Linked DNA regions of Pseudonocardia sp. HH130630-07. The protein of the gene in region 1 interacts with the protein of each later gene in a pairwise test. Links are inferred from orthologs where the notes say so. Each region holds a gene or a part of one and is shown on either strand. Other genes may lie near its edges.

Region 1 (14,396 bases):
CCGAGATCCGGCCGCGGACCAGGGTGCCGAGCATGGTGAAGAACCGCGCCGTCTCGTTCTCGATGGAGGAGGAGTACGACCCGTCCGCGGCGACGTCGGCGAACCGGTTGAGCAGGTGGGTCCGCGGGATGCGCACGCCGGAGAAGGACAGCCGCCCGTTGTCGACGCCGTTGAGCCCGGCCTTGCGCCCGTCGTCGGCGATGGTGACGCCGGGTTCGGGGTTGCCGTCGGTGTCGCGCAGCGGGACCAGGAACGCATGCACCCCGTGCCGGGTGCCCCGGGTGATCAGCTGGGCGAACACGACGGCCATCCGCCCGTCCCGCGCGGCGTTGCCGATGTAGGACTTGCGGGCCTGCGGGTACGGCGTGTCGACGACGAACTCCTGCGCCGCCGGGTCGTAGGTCGCCGTGGTGTGCAGGTGCTGCACGTCCGAGCCGTGCCCGGCCTCGGTCATCGCGAAGCAGCCGAGCAGCTCGCCGTCGATGATCCGGCGCAGGTAGCGCTCGTGGTGGCGCTCGGTACCCAGCACCTGCACCGCCCCGCCGAACAGTCCCCACTGGACACCGGCCTTGACCAGCAGCGACAGGTCGCCGTAGGCCAGCATCGAGAAGGCGGTGACGACGCCGCCGACGTCACCGGAGCCCCCGACGGTCGGGTCGAACCCGGTGTGCGGGCGGCCCGAGGAGGTGAGGATCTTCAGCGCGCCGGTGATGCGCGCCCGGTACTCCTCGGTGGTCAGGTCGCCGGCGCCGCGCAGGCCGTCGTCGTTCGCGGCGAGCTGTGCCCGGGTCTCCTCGCGGACGTGCGCCCACCGGCCGTCGACGACGGTGCGCAGCGCGCCCGCATCGACGTGTTCCGGTGCGACTCGGGTGCGGGTCATGGCTGAACCTCCACAGGGGACGCCAGGCCGGAGAGTCCGGACCAGGCCAGGTCGGTGAGGTGTGCGGTGAGCTGCTCGCGGGTCGTGCCGTCCGGGCGGGCCAGCCAGTCGTCGGCCGCGCCGCGGACCAGCCCGACGATCGCGTGCCCCCAGAACCGGGCGGCTCCGGTGCCCGCGGCGGGGGGCAGGTACCCGGCGATCGCGCCGGCCACCTCGTCACCGATCACCGACACCATGTCGTTCACCGGATCGGGGGTGTCCCCGGTGCCCGCGCGCCGGGCGGCGCCCTGGGCGAGCAGCGGCCGGTGCACGACGAACCGGTACAGCTCGGGATCGATCTCGATCAGCCGCAGGTAGGCGTCGATGCCGGCGGCGACCGCCGCGCGCGGCCCGGCGCCGGGGCCGGTGGACGCCTCCGCGGTGGCCCGCCGGACCTCGGCGAGCAGCACCCCGGCCACCGACTCGCAGATCGCGGTGTAGAGGCCGGCCCGGTCGCCGAAGTGCCGGTAGACGACGGTCTTGCTGGTGGCGGCCGACGCGGCGATCTCGTCCATGCCGACCCCGGCGCCGTCCCGCCGGATCGCGGTGACGGCCGCGCCCACCAGCTGGCCGCGCCGCTGTTCGCGGTGCGTGTCCCAGCGGCTGTCCCGCCTGTCCCGTCGCGCCTTCACGACACCCACAGTACCGTGTACCTTGGGTATCGTCTACCGGGTGGTAGCCGGGACCGTCGCACGCAGGTCCACTCCAGGAGGGACGTCCCCATGTCAGGCACTCCCCGGCGCGCCGCCGTCATCGGCGGCAACCGGATCCCGTTCGCGCGGGCCAACCGCGCCTACGCGAGCGCGTCCAACCTCGACATGCTCACCACCACCCTGGACGGTCTGGTGGCCCGCTTCGGGCTGGCCGGCGAGCGTCTCGGTGAGGTCGTGGCGGGCGCGGTGCTCAAGCACTCGCGGGACTTCAACCTCACCCGGGAGGCCGTCCTCGGGTCGCGGCTGAGCCCGTCGACCCCGGCCTACGACGTCCAGCAGGCCTGCGGGACCGGGCTGGAGGCGACGGTCGCGGTCGCCAACAAGATCGCCCTCGGGCAGGTCGAGTCCGGTGTGGCGGGCGGGGTGGACACCGCCTCCGACGCCCCGATCGCGGTGAACGACGACCTCCGCCGGGTCCTGGTGAAGCTGGCCGCGGCGCGGTCGGCGGCCGAGCGGGTCAAGCTCGTCGGGCAGCTGCGGCCCGGGCAGATCGTGCCGGAGATCCCGCAGAACTCCGAGCCGCGCACCGGCCTGTCGATGGGGGAGCACGCCGCCCGCACCGCGGCGGCCTGGGGCATCGGGCGCACCGAGTCCGACGCGCTCGCGGTGCGCAGCCACACGAACCTCGCCGCCGCCTACGACCGCGGCTTCTTCGACGATCTCGTCACCCCGTACCTGAAGCTGACCAGGGACGACAACCTGCGTCCCGACTCGACGGTGGAGAAGCTCGCGGCGCTGAAGCCGGTCTTCGGCACCGGCGACCCGGACGCGACGATGACCGCGGGCAACTCCACCCCGCTGACCGACGGCGCCGCGCTGGTCCTGCTCGGGTCCGACGAGTGGGCCGCCGAGCACCGCCTCCCGGTGCTCGCCCACGTCGTCGACGCCGAGACCGGCTCGGTCGACTACGTGCACGGCGAGGACGGGCTGCTCACGGCACCGGTGTTCGCGGTGCCGCGGCTGCTCGCCCGCAACGGCCTGTCGCTGCAGGACTTCGACCTCTACGAGATCCACGAGGCGTTCGCCTCGGTGGTGCTCGTGCAGCGCCGGGCCTGGGAGGACGAGCGGTTCTGCACCGAGCGCCTCGGCCTCGACGCACCGCTGGGCCCGATCGACGACGACCGGCTCAACGTCGCCGGGTCCTCGCTCGCGGCCGGGCACCCGTTCGCGGCGACCGGCGGGCGGATCGTCGCCACGCTGGCGAAGCTGCTGCGGGAGCGGGCCGACGCGCAGGGCTCCGACCAGCGTGGGCTCATCTCGATCTGTGCCGCCGGCGGCCAGGGCGTCGTCGCGATCCTGGAGGCGAAGAAGTGAGCGACCTGCTCGCGACCCTGTCCCACACCCCGATCGCCCGGCAGCTGGGCCTGCCGGCGATCCCGGCACTGCGCCGGCACCGGCCGGGGGACCCGCTGCTCGCCGGCCCGGTGCTGGTGGCCCCCATCGGGGACGGGCGGTTCGCCGCGGCGGTCGCCGCACTCGTCACCGAGCAGGGGCAGCAGGTGCTCACCGAGGCCGGGAGCGAGAAGCTGCACGGCGTCGTCGTCGACCTGGCCGGCGCCACGACGCTGGCCGACCTCGCCGCGGCCCAGCAGCTGCTCACCCCGGCGGTGCGCAGGCTCGGCCCGTCCGGCCGGCTGCTGCTGATCGGCGCCGAGCCCGGTGCCGCCGAGGGGGCCGAGGCCGCGGCCGTCGCGCAGGCGCTGGACGGCCTGGTCCGCTCGATCGCCAAGGAGCTGCGGTCCGGTGCCACGGCGAACCTGCTCGTGGCCGCCGCGGACGCCCCGCCCGCGGCGCTCGACTCCTCGGTGCGGTTCTTCCTGTCCGCGCGCTCGGCCTACGTCGACGGTCAGGTCGTGCACGTCGGCGCACCCGTCGGTGTCCCGCAGGAGCCGGTGGAGGTGGACGACCCGCGGGCCGAGGAGCAGCCGCTGGCCGGCCGGACCGCGGTGGTGACCGGCGCGGCCCGGGGGATCGGCGCGGCCATCGCCGAGACCCTCGCCCGGGACGGGGCGCGGATCGTCGCCGTCGACGTCCCGGCGGCCGGCGAGGGGCTGGCCCGGACGGCGAACCGCACCGGTGGCACGGCGCTGCAGCTCGACATCACCGCCGACGACGCCGCGACCCGGCTGCTCGGGCACCTCGCCGACCGGCACGACGGCGTCGATCTCGTGGTGCACAACGCCGGGATCACCCGGGACAAGCTGCTGGCCAACATGACGGCCGAGCGGTGGAACGCGGTGCTCGCGGTCAACCTCGGTGCCCAGCTGCGGATCAACGAGGCGTTGCTGGCCGCGGACTCCCCGCTGCACGAGGCCGGCCGGGTGGTCTGCGTGTCCTCGCAGTCGGGCATCGCGGGCAACCGCGGCCAGACGAACTACGCGTCCTCCAAGGCCGGGGTGATCGGGATGGTCCGGGCGCTGGCCCCGCGGTTCGGCGAGCGCGGCGCGACGATCAACGCCGTCGCCCCGGGGTTCATCGAGACCGAGATGACCGGCCGGATGCCGGTGGGCACCCGCGAGGCCGGCCGCCGGATCAACTCGCTCAAGCAGGGCGGGCTGCCGGTCGACGTCGCCGAGGCCATCGGCTGGTTCGGCCGGGCGGACTCGGGCGGGCTGAACGGCCAGGTCGTGCGGGTCTGCGGCCAGTCCATGCTGGGGGCCTGAGATGACGGGTCCCGCCGGTCGCACCACCACCGAGCTGACGGGCCCGCCCGCGCTCGGCCCGCGCTACGCCGCGGCCGCGGTGTCGGCCGTGCTGCCCGGTGGCCGGCCGCGCGAGCTGCCGGCCCGCGAGATCGTCCGCCGCGGGGTCACGGTCGATCCGGGGCACCTCGCGGACTACGCGCGGGTCTGCGGGTTCCGGGTCGGTGACGCGCTCCCGCTCACCTACCCGCACCTGCTGACGTTCCCGCTGCAGGTCGTGCTGATGGCCGACCGCGCGTTCCCACTCGCGCTGCCCGGGATGGTGCACATCGCGAACCGGATCACCGCGCACCGGGGGATCGCCACGGACGAGACGCTCGACGTCCAGGTGTACGCGGAGCGGTTCGGCCGCCACCCGAAGGGCGCCCGGGTGGACCTCGTCGGGATCGTCTCGGCGGGTGGCGAGCCGGTCTGGGAGGGGCGCAGCACCTACCTGGCCCGCGGCGCGCGGGCGCCGTCGGAGGTGACCGGACCCGGCATCGACGAGCCGGACGCCCCCACCGGGCCGGCGAGCGCGCTGTGGCGGGTCGGCGCGGACACCGGCCGTCGATACGCCGCGGTCTCCGGCGACGTGAACCCGATCCACCTGCACCCGCTCACCGCGCGGGCGACGGGTTTCCCGCGGGCGATCGCGCACGGCATGTGGACGGCGGCGCGCGCCGCGGCGTCGCTGGCGGGCCGGATCCCGGACGCCTGCACCTACGACGTCGCGTTCCGCAGCCCGTTGCTGCTCCCGTCCCGGGCGGAGCTGGTCACCGCGCCCGGCGCCGGCGGCGCGTGGGGTCTCGCGGTCCGCAGCGCAAGGAAACCGGAAAGGGTGCACCTGACCGGCCGGATCGACGGGTAGACCGGAGTCGTCACCCGGCCGGGTGGCTCTGAATCGGTCCACAGGCCGGTTCAGCAACGCAACCCCGGTGACGGGCGTCCACCTCTACGTCCACCATCGGTCATCCGACAGCAGTGAGGAGGTCACCCATGAGCACCACGACCATCGAGGACACTGTCGACACCGAGGAGCAGGACGAGACGCACATCGTCCGCGGCCTCGACTGACCGCGCCGGAAGCCCGCCCGGCGGCGGTGGAACCCACCGCGCCCACCAGCGGGCCCGGGCCCGTACTCCGGCAGCGCAGAACCTCGATCAGGGGCTGCGCCGCCCGGGTGCCGGTCTAGGGTCGGGGCATGCTCGTCGAGCGCATGCGCCCGTTCACCTCCACGATCTTCACCGAGATCTCCCGGCTCGCGGTCGAGACCGGTGCGATCAACCTCGGTCAGGGTTTCCCGGACACCGACGGCCCGGCCTCCCTGCTCGCCGACGCCGCCGCGAACATCACCGAGCGCGGCGCCAACCAGTACCCGCCCGGCCCCGGCGTGCCGGCCCTGCGCGCTGCGGTGGCCGAGCACCAGCGCCGCTTCCACGGCCTCACGGTCGACCCGGCCGACGTCGTCGTCACCACCGGGGCGACCGAGGCGATCGCGGCGACCCTGCTGGGGCTGTGCGGCCCCGGCGACGAGGTCGTCGTCTTCGAGCCCACCTACGACTCCTACGCCGCGTCCGTCGCGCTCGCCGGTGCCACCCTGAAGCCGGTCCTGCTGCACCCGCCGGCCTTCGGCTTCGACGACGACGAGCTGGCCGCCGCGTTCTCCGACCGCACCCGGGTGGTGCTGGTCAACACCCCGCACAACCCGACCGGGACGGTGTTCACGCCCGCGCAGCTGACCCGGATCGGGGAGCTGGCCGTCGCCCACGACGCGGTGATCGTGACCGACGAGGTCTACGAGCACATGACCTACGACGGCGTCCGGCACGTCCCGACGGCCACGCTGCCGGGCCTCGCCGAGCGGACGCTGACGATCTCCTCGGCCGGCAAGACGTTCTCGGTCACCGGCTGGAAGGTCGGCTGGGTGCACGGGCCGCCGGAGCTGGTCGCGGCGCCGCGGGCGGTGAAGCAGTTCCTCACCTTCCACGGCGGCGCGCCGTTCCAGCCGGCCGTGGCGAACGCGCTCGCGCTCGGCGACGACTTCTACGCAGGCGTCACCGCCGACCTGACCCGCAAGCGGGACCTGCTCTCGGCCGGGCTGCGGGCCGCCGGGTTCGACGTGCTCATCCCGCAGGGCACCTACTTCGTCGTCGCGGACCCGCGCCCGCTCGGGTTCGACGACGGCGTCGAGCTGGCCTGGGCGCTGCCGGAGCGGTGCGGGGTCGCGGCCGTCCCGATGTCGGTGTTCTGCCCGACCGGTGCGGGGGCGGCGGCGACCCGGCCGCTGGTGCGGTTCGCGTTCTGCAAGCGGGACGAGGTGCTGGCCGAGGCCGCGGAGCGGCTCGCCGGACTCGCCACGGCGACGTCATGAGGGTCGTGGGGTCCCGGCACGTCGGCGTCGTCGTCGCCGTGCCGCCCGGGACGGTCTACGCCTGGGTCCGCGACCCGCGGAACCTGCCGCGCTGGGCGGCCGGGGTCGGGGACCGGATCGAGGAGCGGGACGGCCGGTGGCTGGTCCCCGGCGGCCCGCTGGGGGAGATCGAGATCCGGTTCGTCCCGGAGAACGCCTGGGGCGTGCTGGACCACGAGGTGGTCCTGCCGTCGGGGGAGGTCGCGTACAACCCGCTGCGGGTGGTGCCGCACCCGCTGGGCGCGGAGATCGTGTTCAGCGTGCGCCGCGCCCCGGCGGCGACCGACGCGGAGTTCGAGCGCGACGTCGCCGCCGTCGTCGCGGACCTGGAGCGGTTGCGCGGGCTGCTGGAGGTCACGCCCCGGCCCGGACCGCCCGCCTGAGCATGACCGCCAGCAGCGCGGACAGCCCGGTCCACACCGCGATCGACTGCACCGCCAGCACCGGGACCGCGACGGCCACCGGCAGCGTGTAGGCCAGCGCCACCCGCAGCACCGCCTCCCCGGCCATGACCAGCGCGGCGACCGTGGTGGCCCGGGTCAGCAGCCGCCGGAACGCGGCGTTGGTGCGCCACTGGCGGTCCAGCAGCTCCGGCAGCTCCGGGCGCTGCATCCGGCCGAACGAGCACATCGCGGTGTAGACCAGCGGTCGCACCCGCAGCAGCAGGGAGCCGCCGAGCAGCACCGCCAGCACGACCGTGCCCAGCGCCTCGCGGGCGACGGCGAACCGGGCGTCCCCGCTGACGAGCGACGTCGCGAGGCCGATCCCGATGGTCGCCAGCACGATCCCGCCCACCGGCTCGATCCGCCGGGAGCGGACCGCCTGCACCAGCACGTGGCAGGCCGGTGGCAGCGCCGACCAGGCCAGCGCCGCGACGTCGGAGAACCCGCGGGCGGTCAGCACCAGGTAGACCAGGTACGGCAGGAGCGCGTCGACGAGCAGCGACGGTCCCGCGGAACGCAGGAACGCCCGGGGCCCGCCGCCTCCGGACGGCGTCGGGACGGGTGTGGTGCGGTCGGTGTCCGCCGGGGTCATCGCGGGGCCTCCTCGTCGTGGGTGACGGGATCGAGCCTCGCGCCGGAGAGGGGTGTGGGGGATCAACCTCCGGGTCGAGCCCGGGTGGAGATCGGCCGCACCGGCACGGGTGGCGCCGGCGCGGCCGTGGCCTGCCGGTCAGCCCCTCACCAGGTGACGGGGAGCTGCCAGGCGCCGAAGATGGCGGCGTCGTCCTTGAAGTCGATCTCGTCCGGCTGCGCGGCCAGCCGCAGGCCGGGGATCCGGCGCAGCAGCGTCTCGAAGACGACCTCGAGCTCCAGCCGGGCGAGGTTCTGCCCGAGGCACTGGTGCGGGCCGTAGCCGAACGCGAGGTGCCGGCGGCTGCCGCGGGTCAGGTCGAGGTCCTCGGGCCCGTCGAACGCGCGCGGATCGCGGTTGGCGGCCAGGCCGGAGACCACGACGCCCTCCCCGGCGCGGATCGTCCGGCCGGCGAGCTCGACGTCGGCGGTGGCGACCCGCGAGGTGGCGGTCTCGACGATGCTGAACCAGCGCAGCAGCTCCTCGATCGCCGCCGGGATCGCGTCCGGGTCCGCGGCGAGCGCGGCCCGCTGCCCGTCGTCGCGCAGCAGCGTGAGCGTGCCGAGCGAGATCATGTTCGCGGTGGTCTCGTGCCCGGCCGCGAGCAGCAGGAACGCCGTGCTGACCAGTCCCTCGCGGTCGAGGGTGCCCGCGGCGCGCTGCGCCGCGACCTGCCGGCCGAGCAGGTCGTCGGTGGGCTCGGCGTCCTTGCGGGTGAGCAGCTCGCCGAGGTAGCCGCGCAGCTCGTCGAGGGCGCGGGCCTTGTCCCCGGGCGGGGAGCTGCGCCGGATCAGCGTGGCCGTGCGGGCCTGGAAGAAGTCGTGGTCGGCGTAGGGCACGCCGAGCATCTCGCAGATCACCAGCGAGGGGACCGGCAGCGACAGGGCCTGCACCAGGTCGACCGGGTGCTCCTCGGCCGCGAGCATCTCGTCGACGAACCCGTCGACGATCTCCTGGATCCGCGGCCGCAGCGCCTGCAGCCGCCGCACGGTGAACTCGCCGAGCACCGCGCGCCGGGCCCGCGAGTGCTCCTCGCCGTCCATCCCGATCATCGACGGCGGCTGGCTGCGGAACCGTTCGCGGGTCTCGGCGTCGCCACCGGGCAGCGGGAACCGGGGCAGCCGCCGGTCGGAGGAGAAGCGCCGGTCGGACAGCACGGTCCGGCCCTCCTCGTGGCCGGTCACCCACCACGCGCTCTCCCCGCCCTGCAGCGTCACCTCGCGCACCGGCGAGATCGCGCGCATCTCGGCGTCCTGCGCGCGGGCGGCGAAGGGACACCCCCGTTCGCGCGGGAACACCGTGTCGGGCTCGGCGATCGCGTCGGTCATGGTCCGCACCTCGCACTCCATGTGGAATGAGTTCGTCCACTTACGAGCGTAGCTATCCGGAGGAAACTCGTCCACTTCACCGACCGCCGCCCGGGCGCCGTGCCCCGGACGTGAGACGATCCGCCCGTGACGAGGTCGGATGCGCGGGACGATTCGGGCGGGACGACGACGCGCGCCGAGCCGTCGTCGGGCACGCGGCTGCGCGCGGACGCCGAGCGCAACCGCCGGCAGATCCTGCGGGCCGCGCAGGACCTGTTCGGCCGGGTGGGCCCCGCGGTGCCGATGGAGGAGATCGCGCGGGCGGCGGGCGTCGGCGTCGCGACCCTGTACCGGCGCTTCCCCGACCGCGACCGGCTGATCGAGGCGGTCAGCCACGACCTGCTGGAGCGGCTCGTCGAGATGGCCCGGCGGGTGGAGCGCGACGAACCCGACCCGGCCGTCGCACTGGCCACCCTGCTGCGCTCGGCGCTCGACCTGCGGCTGAGCGTGCTGCTCTCGGTGGCCTCGACGCGCGTCTACCAGCAGGTGCGCGACGCCCCGGCCACCCGGGAGGGGCGCGGCGAGGTGATCGCGACCGCGGAGCGGTTGCTGCGCCGGGCCCAGGCCGCGGGATCGGTCCGGGCCGACATCGGGATCGGTGACGCGATCCTGCCCCTGGTCCTGGTGTCGCAGGTGGACACGGGATCCGCCGGCACCGACCCGACCGTCCTGGACCGGCTCTTCGCCCTGGTCATGGACGGCCTGCGGACCGGACCCGGGCAGCCGCTGCCCGGGCCGCCCCTGGGCTTCGACGCGATCGGGCTGGGCCGCCGCGCCCCCGGCGCGGGCCCCGGGGAGGCGCCCGCGCCGGTGGACCACGCGGGCAGGACCTAGGGCGTGTCTCCCAGATAGGCGGAGCGGGGTGCGCGATGCTTGATCGGTGCCGCGTACCGCTGTCCTGACTGATGCCCAGTGGGCCCGTCTGGCGCCGCTGTTGCCCTCCTCCGAGGGTCGTCGCGGGCGCCCGTTCCGCGATGACCGCCGGGTGCTCGAGGGGATCATCTACCGGTATCGGTGCGGGCTTCCCTGGCGCGACGTCCCAGCCGAGTTCGGGCCGTGGCAGACGTTGTGGAAGCGGCACCGCCGCTACAGCGGCGACGGCACCTGGGACCACATCCTGGCTGCTCTTCTGGTCGAGGCCGACGCCGCCGAGGTGCTCGGGTGGGCGGTCAGCGTGGACTCCACGATCATCCGTGCCCACCAGCACGCCGCGACCCTCAAGCGCGACACAGGGGGCCGGATCGAACTACACGAATCTGCTCGCCGAACCAGCAGATCACGCGCTGGGACGGTCCCGCGGAGGGCTGTCGACGAAGATCCACCAGCTCGTTGACGGGCACGGCCGCCCGCTGGTGGTCCTCCTCGGCCCCGGCCAGGGCGGCGACTCGCCAATGTTTCCGCACCTGATGGCGCGCCTGAGCATCGCCCGACCGGGCCCGGGACGACCCCGGACCCGGCCTGAACGCGTGCGCGCGGACAAGGCCTACTCCTCACGCGCGATCCGCCGGCACCTGCGCGAGCGCCGGATCATCGCTGTCATTCCGGAGCCCTCTGACCAGCAGGGACACCGCAAACGACGGGGCTCACGCGGTGGCCGACCGCCCGCATTCGATCCGGTCGACTACCGAAACCGCAACGTCGTCGAGTGCGGGTTCTGCCACGTCAAGCAGTGGCGCGGGCTGGCCACCCGTTACGACAAGCTCGCCCTGACCTTCCGCGGCGGCGCCGTCCTGAAGGCGATCGTCACCTGGCTCCGCGCATTGGGAGACACACCCTAGGGCGTGTCTCCCAGATAGGCGGACCGGGGTGCGCGATGCTTGATCGGTGCCGCGTACCGCTGTCCTGACTGATGCCCAGTGGGCCCGTCTGGCGCCGCTGTTGCCCTCCTCCGAGGGTCGTCGCGGGCGCCCGTTCCGCGATGACCGCCGGGTGCTCGAGGGGATCATCTACCGGTATCGGTGCGGGCTTCCCTGGCGCGACGTCCCAGCCGAGTTCGGGCCGTGGCAGACGTTGTGGAAGCGGCACCGCCGCTACAGCGGCGACGGCACCTGGGACCACATCCTGGCTGCTCTTCTGGTCGAGGCCGACGCCGCCGAGGTGCTCGGGTGGGCGGTCAGCGTGGACTCCACGATCATCCGTGCCCACCAGCACGCCGCGACCCTCAAGCGCGACACAGGGGGCCGGATCGAACTACACGAATCTGCTCGCCGAACCAGCAGATCACGCGCTGGGACGGTCCCGCGGAGGGCTGTCGACGAAGATCCACCAGCTCGTTGACGGGCACGGCCGCCCGCTGGTGGTCCTCCTCGGCCCCGGCCAGGGCGGCGACTCGCCAATGTTTCCGCACCTGATGGCGCGCCTGAGCATCGCCCGACCGGGCCCGGGACGACCCCGGACCCGGCCTGAACGCGTGCGCGCGGACAAGGCCTACTCCTCACGCGCGATCCGCCGGCACCTGCGCGAGCGCCGGATCATCGCTGTCATTCCGGAGCCCTCTGACCAGCAGGGACACCGCAAACGACGGGGCTCACGCGGTGGCCGACCGCCCGCATTCGATCCGGTCGACTACCGAAACCGCAACGTCGTCGAGTGCGGGTTCTGCCACGTCAAGCAGTGGCGCGGGCTGGCCACCCGTTACGACAAGCTCGCCCTGACCTTCCGCGGCGGCGCCGTCCTGAAGGCGATCGTCACCTGGCTCCGCGCATTGGGAGACACACCCTAGTCGCCGGCCCCGGGCCGCGAGTGGCACACCTTGAGGTAGTCCAGGAACGACGCCTGCAGCCCGGTCACGTGGGTCTCCCGCAACAGCGCCCGGGTGACGTCCGGCGCCCGGTCCGTGCGCTGCAGCCGGTCGACGACGTCGAGCACGTTCTGCGCCAGCCTGCGGTAGATCGCGACGTCCCCGAGTGCCTCGAGCTCGTTCACGGTGACGTGCAGCCGCGGGGCGACCGGATCCGCGGGACGTGCCGGGAGGGCGTCGATCATGGTGAAGATCCGGCTGGCGGGGGTGATGACGCCGGGACTGCCCGCACCGAAGCTGGCGAACGGCGCCGCGCCGCGCAGCCACGCGTAGAGGGCGAAGAGCCCGCCGTAGGAGTAGCCGAAGAGCCCGTGCCCGGAATCGGCGACCGGGTACCGGGACCGGAGGTGCGGGTGGAGCTCGTCGGTCAGGAAGTCGAGGAAGAGATCGGCCCGGGTGTCCGCGAGCTCGGTGAGGTAGGCGGCCATCTTCTCCTGCGACATCGCGCCCGAGTCCCGGGCCGCCTCGAGGGTGGACACCATGTCCTCGGCGACGGGTTCCCCCGGCGGCACGAAGTCGCGGTTGCGCAGCCGCTCCCAGTGCCCGGCGTCCTCGCCCGCGTAGCCGATGCTGACCTGGATGTAGGGGGCGACCGTCAGGTACGGGTCGGCCTGGACGACGACGAGGGGAGCGGTGACGCCCACCGTCCAGTTGCCGTCGAGCACGTACATCAGGGGCAGGGGGCCCGTGGCGTCGGTGTGGCCGGGGGGCATGGTCACCCAGATGCCGTAACTGCGCCCGGACTGCGCCGTGAGCTCGACGTAGTCGGTGTCGGCGAGGCAACCGTGCAGCATGCTGCTCATCCACTGTCCTTCCGCGACGGCGGTGTACTGCGGTGTGCTGCGGCGGGCGCCACGGCACACGACAGGTGTCCGGGGCCAGTCTCCGTCGTGATCGACGCGCGGGCACCGGCAGACGGTCGCCCGTCGATCCGGTGTCACGCGACATCCGTCGCGGCCGCGCCCGCCGATCCCGCACCCGGCCCCGCACCCGGCCCCGGCCCCGGCCCCGGCCCCGGGACCATGGTGATCGGAACGTCGGCGACGTCCGGTGCCGCTGCCGGCACCGGACGCAGCCGAATCTCCGATCACCGCGGCCGGCTCCTAGTCACCGGTCGAGCCGGACCCGGGTTGCGGGTCCTCCGGCGGTTCCAGGAACGCCAGGTCGACGGCCGGGGGCCGGTCCGGGCCGTAGACCGGGCTCCAGGACTCGCGCGTCCCGTCCCGGACCCGCAGGACCCGCAGGTCAGCCGGCTGTATCAACAGCTCGGTCCAGTTCTCGTGGGTGTCGGGATGGGCGGCGTCGGCGATGTGCTCGTACGCGTCCGCCGCGTGGACGAACGCCGTCCGCCAGGCGATCGCGGCCGCCCGGATCCGGTCCACGTCGGCGGGATCGGCACCGGGTCCGGAGAGCTCGTGCAGGATCCGGCGGACCCGGCGCAGGTCCTCGATCACCACGCCGATCGCGCCGAGCGTCTCGGCACTGCGCTGCGCGGACAGCATCACCTGGGCCCAGCGTGCGGTGATCACCCGTGCGGAGTCGATGGCCCGGCGGATCACGGTCAGCGCGGTCCGCCGCCACCGCTCGTCGCCGATCAGGACGGCGAGCCGCTCGACGTCCGGGGGCAGCGGTGCGACCCGGTGCACGATCTCCAGCTCGGAGGCCGGTGCGAGGCCCCGGCGGGCGAACGCCGCCTCGATCTCGGTGCGCTCGTGCTCGCGGATCCCGAAGTCGGCGTCGCCCGAGCCCGTCCCGCCGTTCAGCAGGCCCCACAGCGCGCGCCGGGCGGCGAGCGGCGCACGGGCCACCGCCCCGTAGGCCGTGACCTCGATGATCCGGTAGCGCCGGGCGTCCTGCCGGGCGATCCACCACTCCACCAGCGTGGCGCCGACCAGCAGGAACAGTAGCGACGACACCACGTTGGTGAGCATCGCGTGCTCGGCCCAGAACTCCGTCAGCACGCCGGACGGCCAGTCCCCGAGCACCAGTACCAGGACGAGCGCCGCGGCCAGCGCTCCGATCCCGAGCGCGCCCCGGGCCGCACCGGTCGTCCGTCGTCCCACCACGCGCCCCCCGCCTCCGGTCCACCGTGGAGCCTGCCGGACGTCTCGCCCGGGCGTGGCGGTTCACCGGACGCGGGCCCGGATCACCCTTTCGGCCTAGACTCCGGCGCATGGCGGAGCAACGGCAGGCCCGGGCGGGGCGCCCGGTCGTCGGTCTGTCGGTCCGCGCGTTGCTGGCACTCGTCGTCACGACGGCGAACGTCGGCGGGGCGGCGGTCGTCCTGGTGCTCGCGGCCTTCGTGCTGCCCCGCGAGGAGCTGCTGGACGCGGTCGGCATCCGGCTGGTCAACCTCGTCGTCCTCGTCGGCTACCTGCTCGTGACGCTCCCGATCGGGATCTGGTTCGGCCGCCGCGCGCTGACCGTGCGC
Region 2 (15,648 bases), 2.5 Mb from region 1 along the record:
TCGGTGAGGAGGACAAGGAGGTCACCGACGCGGCCGGCATCGAGGCCGTCGTCCCGGTCGACTCCCGCGGCGAGTTCACCACCGAGGTCCCGCCGTACGCCGGCATGCAGGTGTTCGACGCGAACCCGCAGATCATCCGCGACCTGAAGGACGGCACGTCGGGGCACGTGCACGGCGTGCTCCTGCGGCACGAGACCTACGACCACCCGTACCCGCACTGCTGGCGGTGCGGCAACGCCCTGATCCAGCGCGCGGTGGACTCGTGGTTCGTCGAGGTCACCCGGTTCCGGGACCGGATGGTCGAGCTGAACCAGCAGATCGACTGGACGCCGTCGCACGTCCGGGACGGGCAGTTCGGCAAGTGGCTGGAGGGTGCCCGGGACTGGGGCATCTCCCGCAACCGCTACTGGGGCAGCCCGATCCCGGTGTGGCAGTCCGACGACCCGAACCACCCGCGGACCGACGTCTACGGCTCGCTCGACGAGCTGGAGCGGGACTTCGGCGTCCGGCCGACCGACCTGCACCGCCCGTACGTCGACGAGCTGACCCGGCCCAACCCGGACGACCCCACCGGGCGGAGCACCATGCGCCGGGTGCCGGAGGTCCTGGACTGCTGGTTCGAGTCCGGGTCGATGCCGTTCGCCCAGGTGCACTACCCGATGGAGAACGCGGACTGGTTCGAGCACCACTACCCGGGCGACTTCATCGTCGAGTACAACGGCCAGACCCGTGGCTGGTTCTACACGCTGCACGTGCTCGCCACGGCGCTGTTCGACCGGCCGGCGTTCCGCACCTGCGTGGCGCACGGCATCGTGCTCGGCGACGACGGCGCGAAGATGTCGAAGTCGCGGCGGAACTACCCCGACGTCAACGAGGTCTTCGAGCGGGACGGCTCGGACGCCATGCGCTGGTTCCTCATGTCGAGCCCGGTGCTGCGCGGCGGGAACCTGGTCGTCACCGAGCAGGGCATCCGGGAGGGCGTCCGGCAGGCGATCCTGCCGCTGTGGAACACCTGGTACTTCCTCTCGCTCTACGCGGGTGGCCGCCGGGGGACCTTCCGCACCGACTCTCCGCACGTCCTGGACCGCTACGTGCTGGCCAAGACCGCCGACCTGGTGGACGGCGTCACCACGGCGATGGACGGCTACGACATCGCCGGGGCCTGCGAGCGGATCCGCGAGCACGCCGAGACGCTGACCAACTGGTACGTCCGCCGGTCCCGGGAACGGTTCTGGTCCGAGGACGAGGCGGTGCGCCGCGACGCGGTCGACACCCTGCACACCGTGCTGGAGGTGACCTGCCGGGTCGCGGCCCCGCTGCTGCCCCTGACCACCGAGGCCATCTGGCGCGGTCTCACCGGCGAGCGGTCGGTGCACCTCACCGACTGGCCCGGCGGGACGGACCCGGCGGTGTCGCGGCGCCACGACGGCGCGGCACTCCCGCACGACGCCGCGCTGGTGGCCGGCATGGACCGGATCCGTCAGGTCGCGAGCGCGGCACTGTCGCTGCGGAAGTCGGCGAAGATCCGGGTGCGGCAGCCGCTGCCCGGCCTCACCGTCGCCGCGCAGGACGCCGACGTGCTCGCCCCGTTCACGGACCTGCTGCGTGACGAGGTCAACGTGCGCTCGGTCGAGCTGACCGGCGACGTCGCCGCGCACGGCCGGTTCGAGATCGCGGTCAACGCCCGGGTCGCCGGCCCGCGGCTGGGCTCGGACGTGCAGAAGTGCATCCGCGCGGTCAAGGCGGGGGAGTGGAGCCAGGAGGCCGACGGGAGCGTCGTCGCCGCCGGGATCACCCTGACCGACGGCGAGTTCACCGAGAAGCTCGTCGCCGCGGACCCGGAGCACACCCTGGCGCTGCCCGGCAACGCGGGGCTGGTCGTGCTCGACACCACCGTCACCCCCGAGCTGGCGGCCGAGGGCACGGCCCGCGACGTCGTCCGGGTGGTGCAGCAGGCACGCCGGGACGCCGGGCTCGCGGTCGCCGACCGGATCGCGCTGACCCTGGACGGGCCGGCCGGGGTGCTCGACGCGGTGCGGGCGCACGAGGGGTTCGTCGCCGGTGAGGTGCTCGCGACCGCGGTCACCTACACCGGCGCCGAGGGCGGCTCTACGGGGCAGGTCGTCGGCCCGGACGGGGCACCGGTCACGCTGACGGCGACCGTCGTGCGGGTCTGACCGCCGCGAAACCGTTGCGGGGCGCCGACTATCCTCACCGGTGTGGGTGACGCTGCGGCACGGTGGACGGTCGGCCAGGCCGCGCGCGGCATCCCGGAGGAGATCCGGCGCGCGGCGCCGGCCGACCCGTGGGTGCACGACCCGGCCGACCTCGCCCCGCCGCACGAACCGGCCGACTCGCCGTCGCACCGTGCCGGCCGCGCGCTCGCCGAGCGCGCGGCCGCGCGGACCTGCGCCGGGGCCTCCGTGCTCGACGTCGGCTGCGGCGGGGGGACGGCCGCGTTCGGCGTGGCCGGTCCCGACCCGTCACCGGTCGCCCGGGTCGTCGGGGTCGACCGGCAGGCGGACATGCTCGCGTCCTTCACCGCCGGTGCGCGGGCCCGCGGGATCCCGCACGGCACGGTGCACGGCTCCTGGCCGGATGCCGCGCCGGACGCGGGCCGGCACGACGTGGTGCTCTGCCACCACGTGCTGCACAACGTCGTCGACCTGGTGCCGTTCCTGGCCGCACTGACCGGCGCCGTGCGGTCCGACGGCGGTGGCGTGGTCCTCGAGATGTCCGAGGAACACCCGCTGACCTGGCTCGATCCGCTCTGGGAACGGTTCCACGGTCTGCGCAGGCGGGCCGGCGGGACCGCCGACGACGTGGTCGGCGTCCTGCGCGAGGAGCTGGGGACCGAGCCCGAGGTCCAGCGGTGGGACCGGCCGTCGCGGCTCCCGCACGGACCGGAGTGGGTCACCCGCCGGCTCTGCCTGCCCGCCGACCGGGTGCCGGAGGTCGCGACCGCGCTGCGGGACCTCCCGCCACGCCGGCCCGGCCTCGTCACCCTCGCCTGGGCGAGCTGAGCCCGGCGCCGCGATGAGTCTGGAACTGCTGCTCGGCGCCACCGCCGGTGTGTTGCTGCTCGGCGTGCTGGCCGTACGGGTGTCGGTCCGGCTGGGCCTGCCGTCGCTGCTGCTCTACCTGGGCATCGGCGTGCTGCTCGGGGAGTCCGTGCTGGGGATCCAGTTCTCCGACGCCGGTCTGACCGAGACGTTGGGGCTCGCCGCGCTCGTCCTCATCCTGGTCGAGGGCGGGCTGACCACCCGGTGGGAGGCGGTCCGGCCCGCGCTGGGGCTGGGACTGCTGCTGTCGACGCTGTCGGTCCTGGTGTCGATCGGGGTCGCCGCGGGCCTGTTGCACCTGCTGCTGGACCTGGAGTGGCGCACGGCGCTGCTCTGGGGCGCGGTGCTGTCCTCCACCGACGCCGCCGCGGTGTTCAGCGTGCTGCGCGGGGTCGCGGTACCGCGCCGGCTGGCCGGGACGCTGGAGCTCGAGTCCGGGATGAACGACGCGCCGGTGGTGATCGCCGTCGTCGTGTTCGCCTCGACGGACCCGATCGGCTGGTCCACCGCCGGGCTGGTCGTCTACGAGCTCGCCGCGGGCGCCCTGATCGGGGTGTTGCTGGGGGCGGGCGGGGCCTGGGCGCTGCGCCGGGCCGCACTGCCGTCGACCGGCCTGTACCCGCTCGCCGCGATCGCGGTGTGCCTGCTCGCCTACTCAGCCGGGCAGGGGGCGCACGCGTCGGGGCTGCTCGCGACCTACGTCGCGGCACTGGTGCTCGGCAACTCCCGGCTCCCGCACCGCAGCGGCGTCGTGTCCTTCGCCGAGGGCACCGGCTGGATCGCCCAGATCGGGCTGTTCGTGATGCTCGGCCTGTACTCGGTCCCCGAACGCCTGCCCGCGGCGGTCGTGCCGGCCCTGGTCTGTGCGGCGGTGGTGCTGCTGGCGGCGCGGCCGCTGTCGGTGCTGGCGGCCGGGCTGCCGTTCCGGGTGCCCTGGCGGGAGCAGGCCTTCCTGTCCTGGGCGGGACTGCGCGGCGCGGTGCCGATCGTGCTCGCGCTGGTCGCGCTCACCGAGGGCGGACCGCAGAACCAGATGCTGGTCGACGTCGTGTTCGTGCTGGTCGTGCTGCTCACCCTGGTGCAGGGGACGACACTGCCGTGGGTGGCGCGGCTGCTCGGTGTCGTCTCGCGGACCGAGACCCGCGAGGTCGAGGTCGACGCCGCCCCGCTGGACGAGGTCGACGCCGAGCTGCTCCAGGTGAAGGTCCCGAAGGGTTCCCGGCTGCACGGCGTCTACCTGCGGGAGCTGCGGCTGCCGGCCGGGGCGACGGTCAGCCTGGTGGTGCGGGACGCCGAGGCGTTCTCCCCGCTCGGGGAGACCCGGCTGCGCGAGGGGGACCAGTTCCTCGTCGTCAGCACCCGGGACGTGCGGGACGCGACCGAGCAGCGGATCCGCGACGTCGACCGGGGCGGCAAGCTGGTCCGCTGGCACGCCCGCGACGACCGCTCGTCATAATCGGGGGTGTGAGTGCCGATCCCCCCGTGAGCGAGACACCCGCCGACCCGGCGTTGCGACGGCGCGGGACGCTGCTCCTGGCCGGGATCGCCGGCGCCGTGCTGGCGCTCGACCTCGCCAGCAAGATCGCCGCCGTCGCGTTCCTGGAGGACCGCGAGCCGATCGCCGTGATCGACGGCCTCTTCTGGCTGACCGTGCTGCGCAACCCGGGCGCGGCCTGGTCGATGGCCACCGGCTACACCTGGATCCTCACGATCGTCGCGGTCGTCGTCGTCGGCGTCATCATCCGGATCGCGCGCCGGCTGGCGTCGACGGGCTGGGCGGTCGGCCTCGGCCTGGTGCTCGGCGGTGCGCTGGGCAACCTCGTCGACCGGTTCTTCCGGGCGCCCGGACCGATGCGCGGGCACGTCGTCGACATGCTCGCGGTGTTCGCCCCGGACGGCAGCATCTTCCCGGTGTTCAACCTCGCCGACTCCGGGATCGTGTGCGGCGGGATCCTGCTGGTACTGCTCGCGGTGCGCGGCATCGAGATCGACGGGACACGGGCCTGACCATGGGAGAGCTGCGGAGCATGCCCGTCCCGGACGGGCTCGACGGAATGCGGATCGACGCCGGGCTGTCCCGGCTGCTGGGCCTGTCCCGGACGGTGGTCGCCGGCCTGGCCGAGGCCGGCCGGGTCCGGCTGGACGGCCGCGACGCCGGGAAGTCCGACCGGTTGCCGGGCGGGTCCTGGCTGGAGGTCGAGCTGCCCGACGCGGCGGCGCCGACCGTCATCGAGGGGCCGGTCGAGGTGGTCGCCGGCCTGACCGTGCTGCACGAGGACGACGACATCGTGGTCGTCGACAAGCCGGTCGGGGTCGCCGCGCACGCGTCGCCGGGCTGGACCGGCCCGACCGTCACCGGCGGGCTCGCCGCGCTCGGGTACCGGCTCTCCACCTCCGGTGCCGCGGAACGCCAGGGGATCGTGCACCGGCTCGACGTCGGGACCACCGGCGTGATGGTCGTCGCGACCTCCGAGCACGCCTACACCGAGCTGAAGCGGGCGTTCAAGGAGCGCACCGTGGACAAGCGCTACCACGCGGTCGTCCAGGGGCACCCGGATCCGTCGTCGGGCACGATCGACGCGCCGATCGACCGGCACCCGCGGCACGACTACCGGTTCGCCGTGCTGCAGGGCGGCAAGCCGAGCATCACGCACTACGACACGATCGAGGCGTTCCGGTCGGCGAGCCTGCTCGACGTGCACCTGGAGACCGGGCGCACCCACCAGATCCGGGTGCACTTCTCCGCGCTGCGCCACCCCTGCGTCGGGGACCTGACCTACGGTGCGGACCCGACGCTGGCGAAGCGGGTCGGCCTGTCCCGGCAGTGGCTGCACGCCCGCACCCTCGGGTTCGCCCATCCCGCCGACGGCCGCCACGCCGAGTTCACCAGCCCCTATCCCGGCGACCTGGCCGCGGCGCTGGACACGCTGCGGGACCCGTGAGGGCGACCGGGCACCCGGGGCCACCGCGGTGACCGGACTGACCACCCGCGGGCTCTGGGTGGTCGTCGCGGTGCTCGCCGTGGTGCTGTTCGGCGCGGTGTGGGCGGCCGGATCCGGGCCGTCCGCCGGGCCCGCCGTCCCGACCGGGTCGGTGCGGCTGGGCCCCGACCCCGGCCAGGACGTCGCGGGCTACCTGTCGTCGCTGCCCGCGCAGCTGCCCCCGCCGGGGGAGCGGGTCCCCGCACTGGTGCAGCTGGGGCAGCCGCTCGACGCCCGCGCGGTGGCGGCACTCGGCGCTCCCGGCACCACGACGGCGGTCCTCCGGGTCCCGCTCGACCGGGTCCAGACCGCGCTGCGGTTCGAACCGGTGACCGGGACCGGGGACCCGGTGGCCGCGCTGGGGGTGGCCAGGGAACGCGCGGCGTTCGCGGCCGAGGCGGACGCCGACCGGGCCCGGCGTGCGGTCCCGGACGCGGCGACGCCGCAGGCCCGGGAGTCACTGACCCGGCGCGCCGCGGTCGCCGCCGCGGAACACCGGGCGCTGGCCGGCCCGGGCTGCCGCTGCGTGGTCGCGCTCGTGGTGAGCGCCGACCGGGCCGGGCTGGAGGCGCTGGCCGGCCGGGACGGCGTCCGGGCGGTCCAGGCCGCACCGCCCGGGACGCCCGGGCAGGCCCTGGCCCTGTCCCCGTTGCTGCCCGAGCAGACCACCGCCGCGACCCCACCCCCGGACGACGGCCCGGTCCCGCCCGGCTGAGGCTGGGACTCGGACTTCCGGCTCCCGGTTGCCGGATCCGGCTCCTGGTTCCCGGCCCCGCTGCCCGGGTGTCCGGGGGCTCCCGCCGCGCGACCCCGCGCCGCGTCCGGCGGGCCCGGTCCCGTCCCGCTGGGCCTGTCTCGTCCCGTCGTGCCGGGCACGGCCCGGACAGCGGGCGTCCGGACGGCGTGCCGGGACCCGCCGGGCGTGGCCCTGCACCGGTTCCGCGGCGCGTCCGGCTGCCCGGCCACGTGCGGATCAGAACCCCGGCACGGTGCCGCCGGACGGTCGAGAGCACCGTTCCCGCTCCCGGAGACTCCGGGGCACCGCCCGGAACCCGCCGACACGCCGGAGCCGGGGTCGCGCGGGGCGTGAGCAGGAACGACGCTGCGGGCGCGGCCGGGAGCCGCCGCCGTCGCCGGAACTGTCGGACCCCGGGGCTAGTGTGGGACCACACCGAACCGGTCGGCCCTCCCCCCGGGGCAGGAGCCCCCCGGCAGCCTCGTCCGGCCCCGCCAGGCCGCTCCCGGGGGTTGCCGTTCCGCCCCGTCGTCGGGGGTCGTCGCGGTCGGTGCAGAGCACGGCACGCACGCGTCCACGGTCCGCTCCGGGCCGCGGCGCGGCGCGTGCGGACCGGGGAGCACCGCGCCGCCCAGGGCGCGGGAGAGGAGTGCGGAACACACATGGCTGCCGGCGGCTCGGAGACGGGTTCCTTCGTCCATCTGCACACCCACACCGAGTTCTCGATGCTCGACGGGGCGGCCCGCCTCGACGACCTCTTCGCCGAGGCCGCGAAGTACGAGATGCCCGCGGTCGCGATGACCGACCACGGCAACGTCTACGGCGCCTTCGAGTTCTGGCGCAAGGCCAAGGCGCACGACATCAAGCCGATCATCGGCATGGAGGGCTACGTCGCCCCCGGCTCGCGGCACGAGCGCAAGCGGACCGCGCTCGGCAACGGCAGCGAGAACAACCCCGACCTCATGTACACCCACATGACGCTGCTCGCGGAGAACACGGAGGGGATGCACAACCTCTTCCGGCTCTCCTCGCTGGCCAGCCTCGAGGGGTACTACTACAAGCCCCGTATGGACCGCGAGCTGCTCGAGCAGTACGGCAAGGGCCTCATCGCGACGACCGGCTGCCCCTCCGGCGAGGTCGCGCGGCTGCTCCAGCAGAAGGACTTCGACGCCGCCTGCCAGGCCGCGAGCGACTACCGCGACATCTTCGGGAAGGACAACTTCTTCCTGGAGCTGATGGACCACGGCATCGGCATCGAGAAGCAGGTCCAGGAAGACCTGTTCGCGCTGAAGAAGAAGCTCGACCTGCCCGGTCTCGCCACCAACGACCTGCACTACACCTACCCGGACGACACCAAGGCGCACGAGGTGCTGCTGTGCGTCCAGACCGGCAAGACCCTCGCCGACCCGAACCGGTTCAAGTTCGACGCGCAGGACTTCTACCTCAAGTCCGCCCGCGAGATGCGCGACCTCTGGGACCCGGTCCACCCCGAGGCCTGCGACAACACGTTGCTGGTCGCCGAGCGCTGCAACATCGACTTCACCACCGGCCAGGACCTGCAGCCCAAGGCCCCGGTGCCCGAGGGCGAGACCGAGGAGTCCTGGCTGATCAAGGAGGTCGAGCGGGGACTGCACATGCGGTTCCCGAACGGCGTCACCGAGAGGTACCGCCAGCAGGCCAACTACGAGGTCGGCGTCATCATCAAGATGGGCTACCCCGGCTACTTCCTGGTGACCGCCGACCTCATCCAGCACGCCAAGTCCGTCGGCATCCGGTGCGGCCCCGGCCGTGGTTCCGCAGCCGGGTCGCTGGTCGCCTACGTCCTCGGGATCACCGACCTCGACCCGATCCGGCACAAGCTGATCTTCGAGCGGTTTCTCAACCCGGACCGCATCTCGATGCCCGACATCGACATGGACTTCGACGAGCGCCGGCGCGGCGAGATGATCCGCTACACCACGGAGAAGTACGGCGAGGACCGGATCGCCCAGATCATCACCTACTCCACGATCAAGGCGAAGGCCGCGATCAAGGACTCCGCGCGGGTGCTGTTCGGGCAGCCCGGCTACTCGGTCGCCGACCGCATCTCCAAGGCGATGCCGCCCGCGGTGATGGGCAAGGACATTCCGCTGTCCGGGGTCTTCGACCCCGCGCACAAGCGCTACTCCGAGGCCACCGAGGTGCGGGCCCTCTACGAGGCGGACCCGCAGGTCAAGGAGATCATCGACACCGCGCGGGGCCTGGAGGGCCTGAAGCGGCAGTGGGGTGTGCACGCGGCCGGCGTGATCATGTCCTCGACGCCGCTGCTCGACGTCATCCCGATCCAGCGCCGCGAGTCCGACGGCGCGATCATCACGCAGTTCGACATGGGCGTCTGCGAGACCATCGGGCTGCTCAAGATGGACTTCCTGGGGCTGCGCAACCTCACGATCCTCGACGACGCCCTGGAGAACATCGGGCTCAACGAGAAGGCCCCGGTCGACCTCGACCACCTGGAGCTCGACGACGCGAAGACCTACGAGCTGCTCTCCCGCGGCGACACGCTCGGGGTGTTCCAGCTCGACGGCGGCCCGATGCGGGACCTCCTGCGGCGGATGGCCCCGTCGGAGTTCGAGCACATCTCCGCGGTCGGCGCCCTGTACCGCCCCGGCCCGATGGGTGCGAACGCGCACAACGACTACGCCGACCGCAAGAACGGCCGCCAGGAGGTCACGCCGATCCACCCGGAGCTGGCCGAGCCCCTCAAGGACGTGCTCGGCGAGACCTTCGGCCTGATCATCTACCAGGAACAGGTCATGTCGATCGCGCAGACCCTGGCCGGGTACTCGCTCGGTCAGGCGGACCTGCTCCGCCGCGCGATGGGCAAGAAGAAGAAGGAGATCCTGGACAAGGAGTACGTCACCTTCGCCGGCGGGATGAAGGACAACGGCTACTCCGAGAACGCCGTCAAGACGCTCTGGGACATCCTGCTCCCGTTCTCCGACTACGCCTTCAACCGCGCGCACTCCGCCGCGTACGGCGTCGTGTCGTACTGGACGGCCTACCTGAAGGCGAACTACCCGGCCGAGTACATGGCCGCGGTGCTCACCTCCGTCCGGGACGACAAGGACAAGGCCGCCGTCTACCTGGCCGAGTGCCGCCGGATGGGGATCACCGTCCTCCCGCCGGACGTCAACGACTCGGTGCGCAACTTCGCCCCGGTCGGTTCCGACATCCGGTTCGGTCTCGGCGGTATCCGCAACGTCGGGCACAACGTCGTCGACGCGATCGTCGCGGCGCGCCGGGAGAAGGGCGACTTCGCCGACTTCTCCGACTTCCTGCGCAAGGTCGACGCGGTGGTCTGCAACAAGAAGGTCGTCGAGTCCCTGATCAAGGCGGGCGCGTTCGACTCGCTGGGCCACACCCGCAAGGGCCTGCTGCTCGTGCACGCCGACGCCATCGACGCGGTGATGAGCACGAAGAAGGCCGCGTCGATGGGCCAGTTCGACCTCTTCGGGTCGATGGACGGCAGCGCGGGCGACGACGGGGACGACGCGCTCGGCGGCATCTTCGACGTGAAGGTGCCGAGCGAGGAGTGGGACAGCAAGCACAAGCTCGCCGTCGAGCGGGAGATGCTGGGCCTCTACGTGTCCGGTCACCCGCTGCAGGGCCTCGAACAGGCGCTCGCGGCGAAGGCGGACACCTCGATCGCCGACATCGTCGAGGGGACCGTCGCCGAGGGCGGGCAGGTCACCGTCGGCGGCATCCTCGCCAACGTGAACCGCCGGGTGAACAAGAACGGCGAGCCCTGGGCGTCGGCGCAGATCGAGGACCTCGCCGGTGGGATCGAGGTCCTGTTCTTCCCGCGCGCCTACCAGGTCGTCGGGGTCGACGTGGCCGAGGACGCGATCGTGCTGGTCAAGGCCAGGGTCAACAAGCGCGACGACCGGATCTCGCTGATCGCCAACGACCTCGCGGTGCCCGAGCTGGCCGCCGCCGGTGAGGGCGGGCTCCCGATCCGGGTCAGCCTGCGCACCGACCAGTGCACCCCCGAGCGCGTGTCGAAGCTCAAGGAGGTGCTGACCCACCATCCGGGCACGTCCGAGGTGCACCTGTCCCTGGTCTACGGCAGCAAGATCACGGCTCTGCGGCTCGACGACTCGCTGAAGGTCATGCACACCTCGGCGCTGATGGGCGACCTGAAGGCGCTGCTCGGGCCGGGCTGCCTGGGCTGATCCGGCAGCCGGTGCGGTGTTCCGGGGCCCGGCCCCGGGGCGGCGCACCGGGGGCCGGGCGGCGGGGCCCGCCGGTCACGGCGTGCCGGCCAGCTCCGCCCAGGCGGCCCGGGCCGGTGCGTCCCACCGGTCGTGCAGGGTCCCGAACAGGTCCGCGGCGCGGGCACCGGCCCACCGGTCGGGCAGCAGCTCGGCCGGGAGCTCGGGGTCCAGGAACGGGAACCGCCGCCAGGCGTGCACCAGCCGGACCTGCCGGGCGAGCACGCCGGTGCCGACCCCCGCCCCCGGGGCCGGTGCGCCGGCCGCGGGCGTGAAGCAGTCGAGGAACTCCTGGTAGGCCAGCTCGACCCGGTCGAGGTCCCAGGCCTGGGCGACGACGTCGGCCGGCCGGCCGATCGCGCCGTACCGGCCGACGAACGAGCTGCTCATCCCGCGCAGCCCGAGCTCGTCGAGCACCTGCGCGACCTGCTCCTCCTTCGCGGGGTCGGGGGAGACCCACACCCCGGGGGCGGGTGAGCCGAGCCCGGCCCAGGCCAGCCGGGTCCGCAGCCGGTGCCGCAGCTGTCGCCGGGACTCCGGTACCGACGCCAGCAGCACCAGCCAGCGGCCGTCCCACCCGGTCGCGGTGGCACCGAACCCGTAGATCCGGGCCGCACCCTCCGACAGCAGCCGCCGCCCGGCCGTCGTCAGGGACCAGCGGACCCGGCGGCCGTCGCGGTCGGAGACCAGCAGCCCCTCGGCCGCGGTCCGGGCCAGCGCCTGGCGCGCCGACTTCGCCTCGATGCCGAGCGCGCCCATCGTCTCCAGCAGCGCCCGGGTCCAGACCGGTTCGTCCGCCGGGAGCACGAACTCGCCGAGCACGGTGAGCAGCAGCGACCGCGCCGAGGCCTGGCCGAGCTCGCGACGGCGGGTGACGGCGCCGCCCGCGGGGCCCGGCCCACCGGGCCGCGACGGCGGGGGCCCGCCGGTGGCGGCCGGACCGGGATCGGGGGACGGGGTGGCCATGGTCCGGTGAGCCTAGTGCCCGTGCGGAACCGGCCGGCGCCGAACTCGGTGGCCCCGCCGCCCGTGACGACGCGCCGACCGGCCGGGATCCCGGACCCGGTCGCGGGCCACCGCCGGAGCCCGCCGGGTCGATCACCGTTCCTACCGGGACGGTGGATCACGGTAGTACGGTCGGGAGCCGTGACCGTCCCCGATCCCGGCGCCCGGCCGGGGACCCCGGAGCCCCGCTCCGCCGCGCCGTACGGCACGGCGGAGCTGCTCGCCACCGACCGCGCCCACGTCTGGCACCCGTACGCCCCGATGCCGGCGACGGCGACGCCGCTGGTCGTCGAGTCCGCGCAGGGCGTGCGGCTGCGCCTGCCGGACGGCCGCGAGCTCGTCGACGGCATGTCCTCCTGGTGGTCGGCGATCCACGGCTACCGGCACCCGCGCCTCGACGCGGCGGTGACCGACCAGCTCGGCCGGATGAGCCACGTGATGTTCGGCGGGATCACCCACGGTCCGGCCGTCGACCTGGCCCGGCTCCTCGCGGAGATCACGCCGGACGGACTCGAGCACGTCTTCCTCGCCGACTCGGGATCGGTGTCGGTCGAGGTCGCGATCAAGATGTGCCTGCAGTACTGGCGCTCCCGCGGCCGGCCCGGCAAGCACCGGCTGCTGACCTGGCGGGGCGGCTACCACGGCGACACCTTCGGTGCGATGAGCGTGTGCGACCCCGACGGCGGGATGCACGCCCTGTGGTCGGACGTGCTGCCCCGGCAGGTCTTCGCCGACGAGCCGCCGCCGGAGTTCGAGCACGACTACGTGGCGCACCTGGCCGAGCTCGTCGAGACCCACGCCGACGAGCTGGCGGCGGTGGTCGTCGAACCGGTGGTGCAGGGCGCCGGTGGGATGCGCTTCCACGATCCCCGCTACCTGCACGTATTGCGCGAGCTGTGCCACGCCCACGACGTGCTGCTCGTGTTCGACGAGATCGCGACCGGCTTCGGCCGGACCGGTGAGCTCTTCGCCGCCGGGCACGCCGGTGTCGCCCCGGACGTCATGTGCGTCGGCAAGGCGCTGACCGGCGGATATCTCACGATGGCCGCGACCCTGTGCACCGGGCGGGTGGCCGCGGGCATCACCGGGGGCGAGGCCGGCGTGCTCATGCACGGCCCGACGTTCATGGGCAACCCGCTGGCGTCCGCCGTGGCGCACGCGTCGGTGTCGTTGCTGCTGGAGCGCGACTGGCGGCGCGAGATCAAGGACATCGCGGCCGGTCTGCGCACCGGGCTCGCCCCCGCCCGCTCCCTGCCCGGGGTGCGGGAGGTCCGGATCCTCGGCGCGATCGGTGTGATCGAGCTCGACCACGACGTCGACCTCCCGGCCGCGACGGCGGCCGCCGTGGTCGCCGGCGTGTGGCTGCGGCCGTTCCGCAACCTGGTCTACGCGATGCCGCCGTTCGTCAGCACCCGGGCGGACATCGCGCTCGTCACGGCCGGCATGCGGGCCGCGGCACTGGCGGGATAGCGACCGGGTCCCGCTTCCCGAGCCACCCGGCCGGGTGCATTCTACTGTGATGCTGATCACGTTACGCAGAGGTGAAACGGCCTGACCGGCTGTTTCGTAGCGCGCCATCGATTCGATGAGAAACCCTCTCATCAAGATCCGTTTCCGTTGGACACACGGCGCGGCCGGCGGCCAGGACGGCACGCCCCGCCCGATCTCGCGACCGCACTGCCGCGGTCCGGACAGCCCCCTACGGACCGACATCGGAGCCTCTCGTGTCAGCGCAGGATCACTCCAGTAACTCCCGTCACACCAGCACCCCGAGCTCGGGCCGGGCCACCCGCGACGAGCACGCTCCGGCCGAGTCCGGGCGCGGGGAGCACTCGCCGCCGGGCGGCGGCTGGTTCGGACGGACCTTCCCGCACGCCCGGGCCGACCTGTCGGCCTCGATCGTCGTCTTCCTCGTTGCGGTGCCGCTCTCGCTCGGCATCGCCGTCGCCTCCGGTGCCCCGATCCTCGCCGGCCTCGTCGCCGCCGTCGTGGGCGCGGTCGTCGCCGGGCTGCTCGGCGGCTCGAAACTCCAGGTCTCCGGCCCGGCCGCGGGCCTCACGGTGATCGTCGCCGAGCTGGTCAACACCTACGGCTGGCAGGTCACCACCCTGATCACCGCCGGTGCCGGTGTCCTGCAGATCGTCTTCGGCCTGACCAAGCTCTCCCGGTTCGCCCAGGCCATCCCGCCCGCCGTCGTGCACGGCATGCTCGCCGGCATCGGCGCGACCATCGCGCTCGGCCAGCTCAACGTCGTGCTCGGCGACCAGGCCCAGACCGGCGGCGTCGCGTCGATCGGCAACCTGCCGTCCGCCGTCGCGAACCTGTCCTGGCCCGCCCTGCTGCTCGGCGGCCTGGTCATCGCGATCATGCTCGGCTGGAGCCGGCTCCCGTCGAAGATCACCGTGGTGCCCGCCGCGCTGGTCGCCATCGTCGCCGCGACCGCCGTCTCGCTCGCCTTCACCGACGTCACCAGGGTCGAGCTGGGGGGCTCGTTGCTCGACGCCCTGTCGCTGCCGTCGCTGCCGGAGTCGAACTGGGGCGGTGTCCTGTTCGGCATGCTGACCGTGGCGCTGATCGCCAGCGTCGAGTCGCTGCTCTCGGCGGTCGCCATCGAGCGGATGAAGCCGGGTACCCGCACCGACACCGACCGCGAGCTGCTCGGCCAGGGCGCGGCCAACACCGTCTCCGGCATGATCGGCGGCCTGCCGATCACCGGCGTCATCGTGCGCTCCGCGGCCAACGTCAAGGCCGGTGCCGAGACCCGTGCCTCGGCGGTCATGCACGGCGTCTGGATCGCCCTGTTCGCGATCGTGCTGATCGGCGTCATCGAGCTCATCCCGATGGCCGCGCTGGCCGGCCTGCTGGTGATGATGGGGATCGGCCTGATCAAGCCGGCCGACATCCGCACCGCCCGCGCCCACGGCGAGCTCGCCATCTACGCCGTGACCCTCGCCGGCGTCGTGTTCCTGAACCTGCTGGAGGGCGTCGTCATCGGCCTGGTGCTGGCCGGGCTGATGCTGCTCTGGCGCGCCGTCCGGTCGCGTCCGCACCTGGACCAGGCCGCCGACGGCAGCTGCGAGCTGGTCATCGAGGGCTCGCTCAGCTTCCTCGCCGTGCCGCGGCTGTCCCGTGAGCTGAACGCGGTGCCGCACGGGGCCGACATCACCGTCCGGCTGGTCACCGACTACCTCGACCACGCCGCCTACGACCACCTGCTGGCCTGGAAGGCCCGCCACGAGGGCACCGGCGGTGTCGTCACCGTGATCGAGCCCGACGAGGCGCGCCGCAGCACCACGCCCGGTGCCCGCTTCCTGACCTGGGGCGAGTGGCAGTCCCGCGACGCCGAGCAGACGGCCGCCGAGCCGCTGATGGCGGGCGTCGCGGCCTACCACGAGAACACCTGCGACGCGATCCGCCCGACGATGTCGGAGCTGGCGGGCGGCCAGTCCCCGTCGGCCATGATGATCTCCTGCGCGGACTCCCGGGTGCTGCCGCACGTCATCACGCACAGCGGCCCCGGCGACGTCTTCACCGTGCAGAACGTCGGCAACCTCGCCTGCGGCCCGGGCACCGCGGCCGCGGTCGAGTTCGCCACCTCGGCGCTGAACGTC

Evidence for each region.
Region 2: the proteins of AFB00_RS12670 (region 1) and dnaE interact in binary tests that used the Escherichia coli proteins (3 or more experiments, as listed by UniProt). The link is inferred for Pseudonocardia sp. HH130630-07 from one-to-one orthologs.

What each region holds. Positions count from the first base shown.
Region 1 is NZ_CP013854.1:2,590,307-2,604,702, forward strand. What follows is about bases 4,753-7,600. They hold AFB00_RS12670 (pyridoxal phosphate-dependent aminotransferase), read left to right. Parts: upstream 4,753-5,515; coding sequence 5,516-6,685; downstream 6,686-7,600. Other genes in these bases: AFB00_RS12665 (MaoC/PaaZ C-terminal domain-containing protein), read left to right, coding at 4,753-5,181; AFB00_RS12675 (polyketide cyclase), read left to right, coding at 6,682-7,107; AFB00_RS12680 (VC0807 family protein), read right to left, coding at 7,079-7,600. Outside these bases: AFB00_RS12645 (acyl-CoA dehydrogenase family protein), read right to left, coding at 1-880; AFB00_RS12650 (TetR family transcriptional regulator), read right to left, coding at 877-1,551; AFB00_RS12655 (acetyl-CoA C-acetyltransferase), read left to right, coding at 1,642-2,946; AFB00_RS12660 (3-oxoacyl-ACP reductase), read left to right, coding at 2,943-4,295; more of AFB00_RS12665, read left to right, coding at 4,297-4,752; more of AFB00_RS12680, read right to left, coding at 7,601-7,759; AFB00_RS12685 (cytochrome P450), read right to left, coding at 7,906-9,126; AFB00_RS12690 (TetR/AcrR family transcriptional regulator), read left to right, coding at 9,253-9,999; AFB00_RS12715 (alpha/beta hydrolase), read right to left, coding at 11,884-12,768; AFB00_RS12720 (hypothetical protein), read right to left, coding at 13,069-14,028; AFB00_RS12725 (adenylate/guanylate cyclase domain-containing protein), read left to right, coding at 14,139-14,396. UniProt on the Escherichia coli protein: Shows aminotransferase activity with methionine and histidine as substrates, and to a lesser extent also with phenylalanine.
Region 2 is NZ_CP013854.1:125,634-141,281, reverse strand. What follows is about bases 7,094-11,193. They hold dnaE (DNA polymerase III subunit alpha), read left to right. Parts: upstream 7,094-7,441; coding sequence 7,442-10,993; downstream 10,994-11,193. Other genes in these bases: AFB00_RS00630 (PaaX family transcriptional regulator), read right to left, coding at 11,069-11,193. In the rest of the region: ileS (isoleucine--tRNA ligase), read left to right, coding at 1-2,177; AFB00_RS00660 (class I SAM-dependent methyltransferase), read left to right, coding at 2,220-3,023; AFB00_RS00655 (potassium/proton antiporter), read left to right, coding at 3,037-4,518; lspA (signal peptidase II), read left to right, coding at 4,545-5,069; AFB00_RS00645 (RluA family pseudouridine synthase), read left to right, coding at 5,072-6,004; AFB00_RS00640 (hypothetical protein), read left to right, coding at 6,033-6,758; more of AFB00_RS00630, read right to left, coding at 11,194-11,998; AFB00_RS00625 (adenosylmethionine--8-amino-7-oxononanoate transaminase), read left to right, coding at 12,179-13,507; AFB00_RS00620 (SulP family inorganic anion transporter), read left to right, coding at 13,762-15,648. UniProt on the Escherichia coli protein: DNA polymerase III is a complex, multichain enzyme responsible for most of the replicative synthesis in bacteria. This DNA polymerase also exhibits 3' to 5' exonuclease activity. The alpha chain is the DNA polymerase catalytic subunit.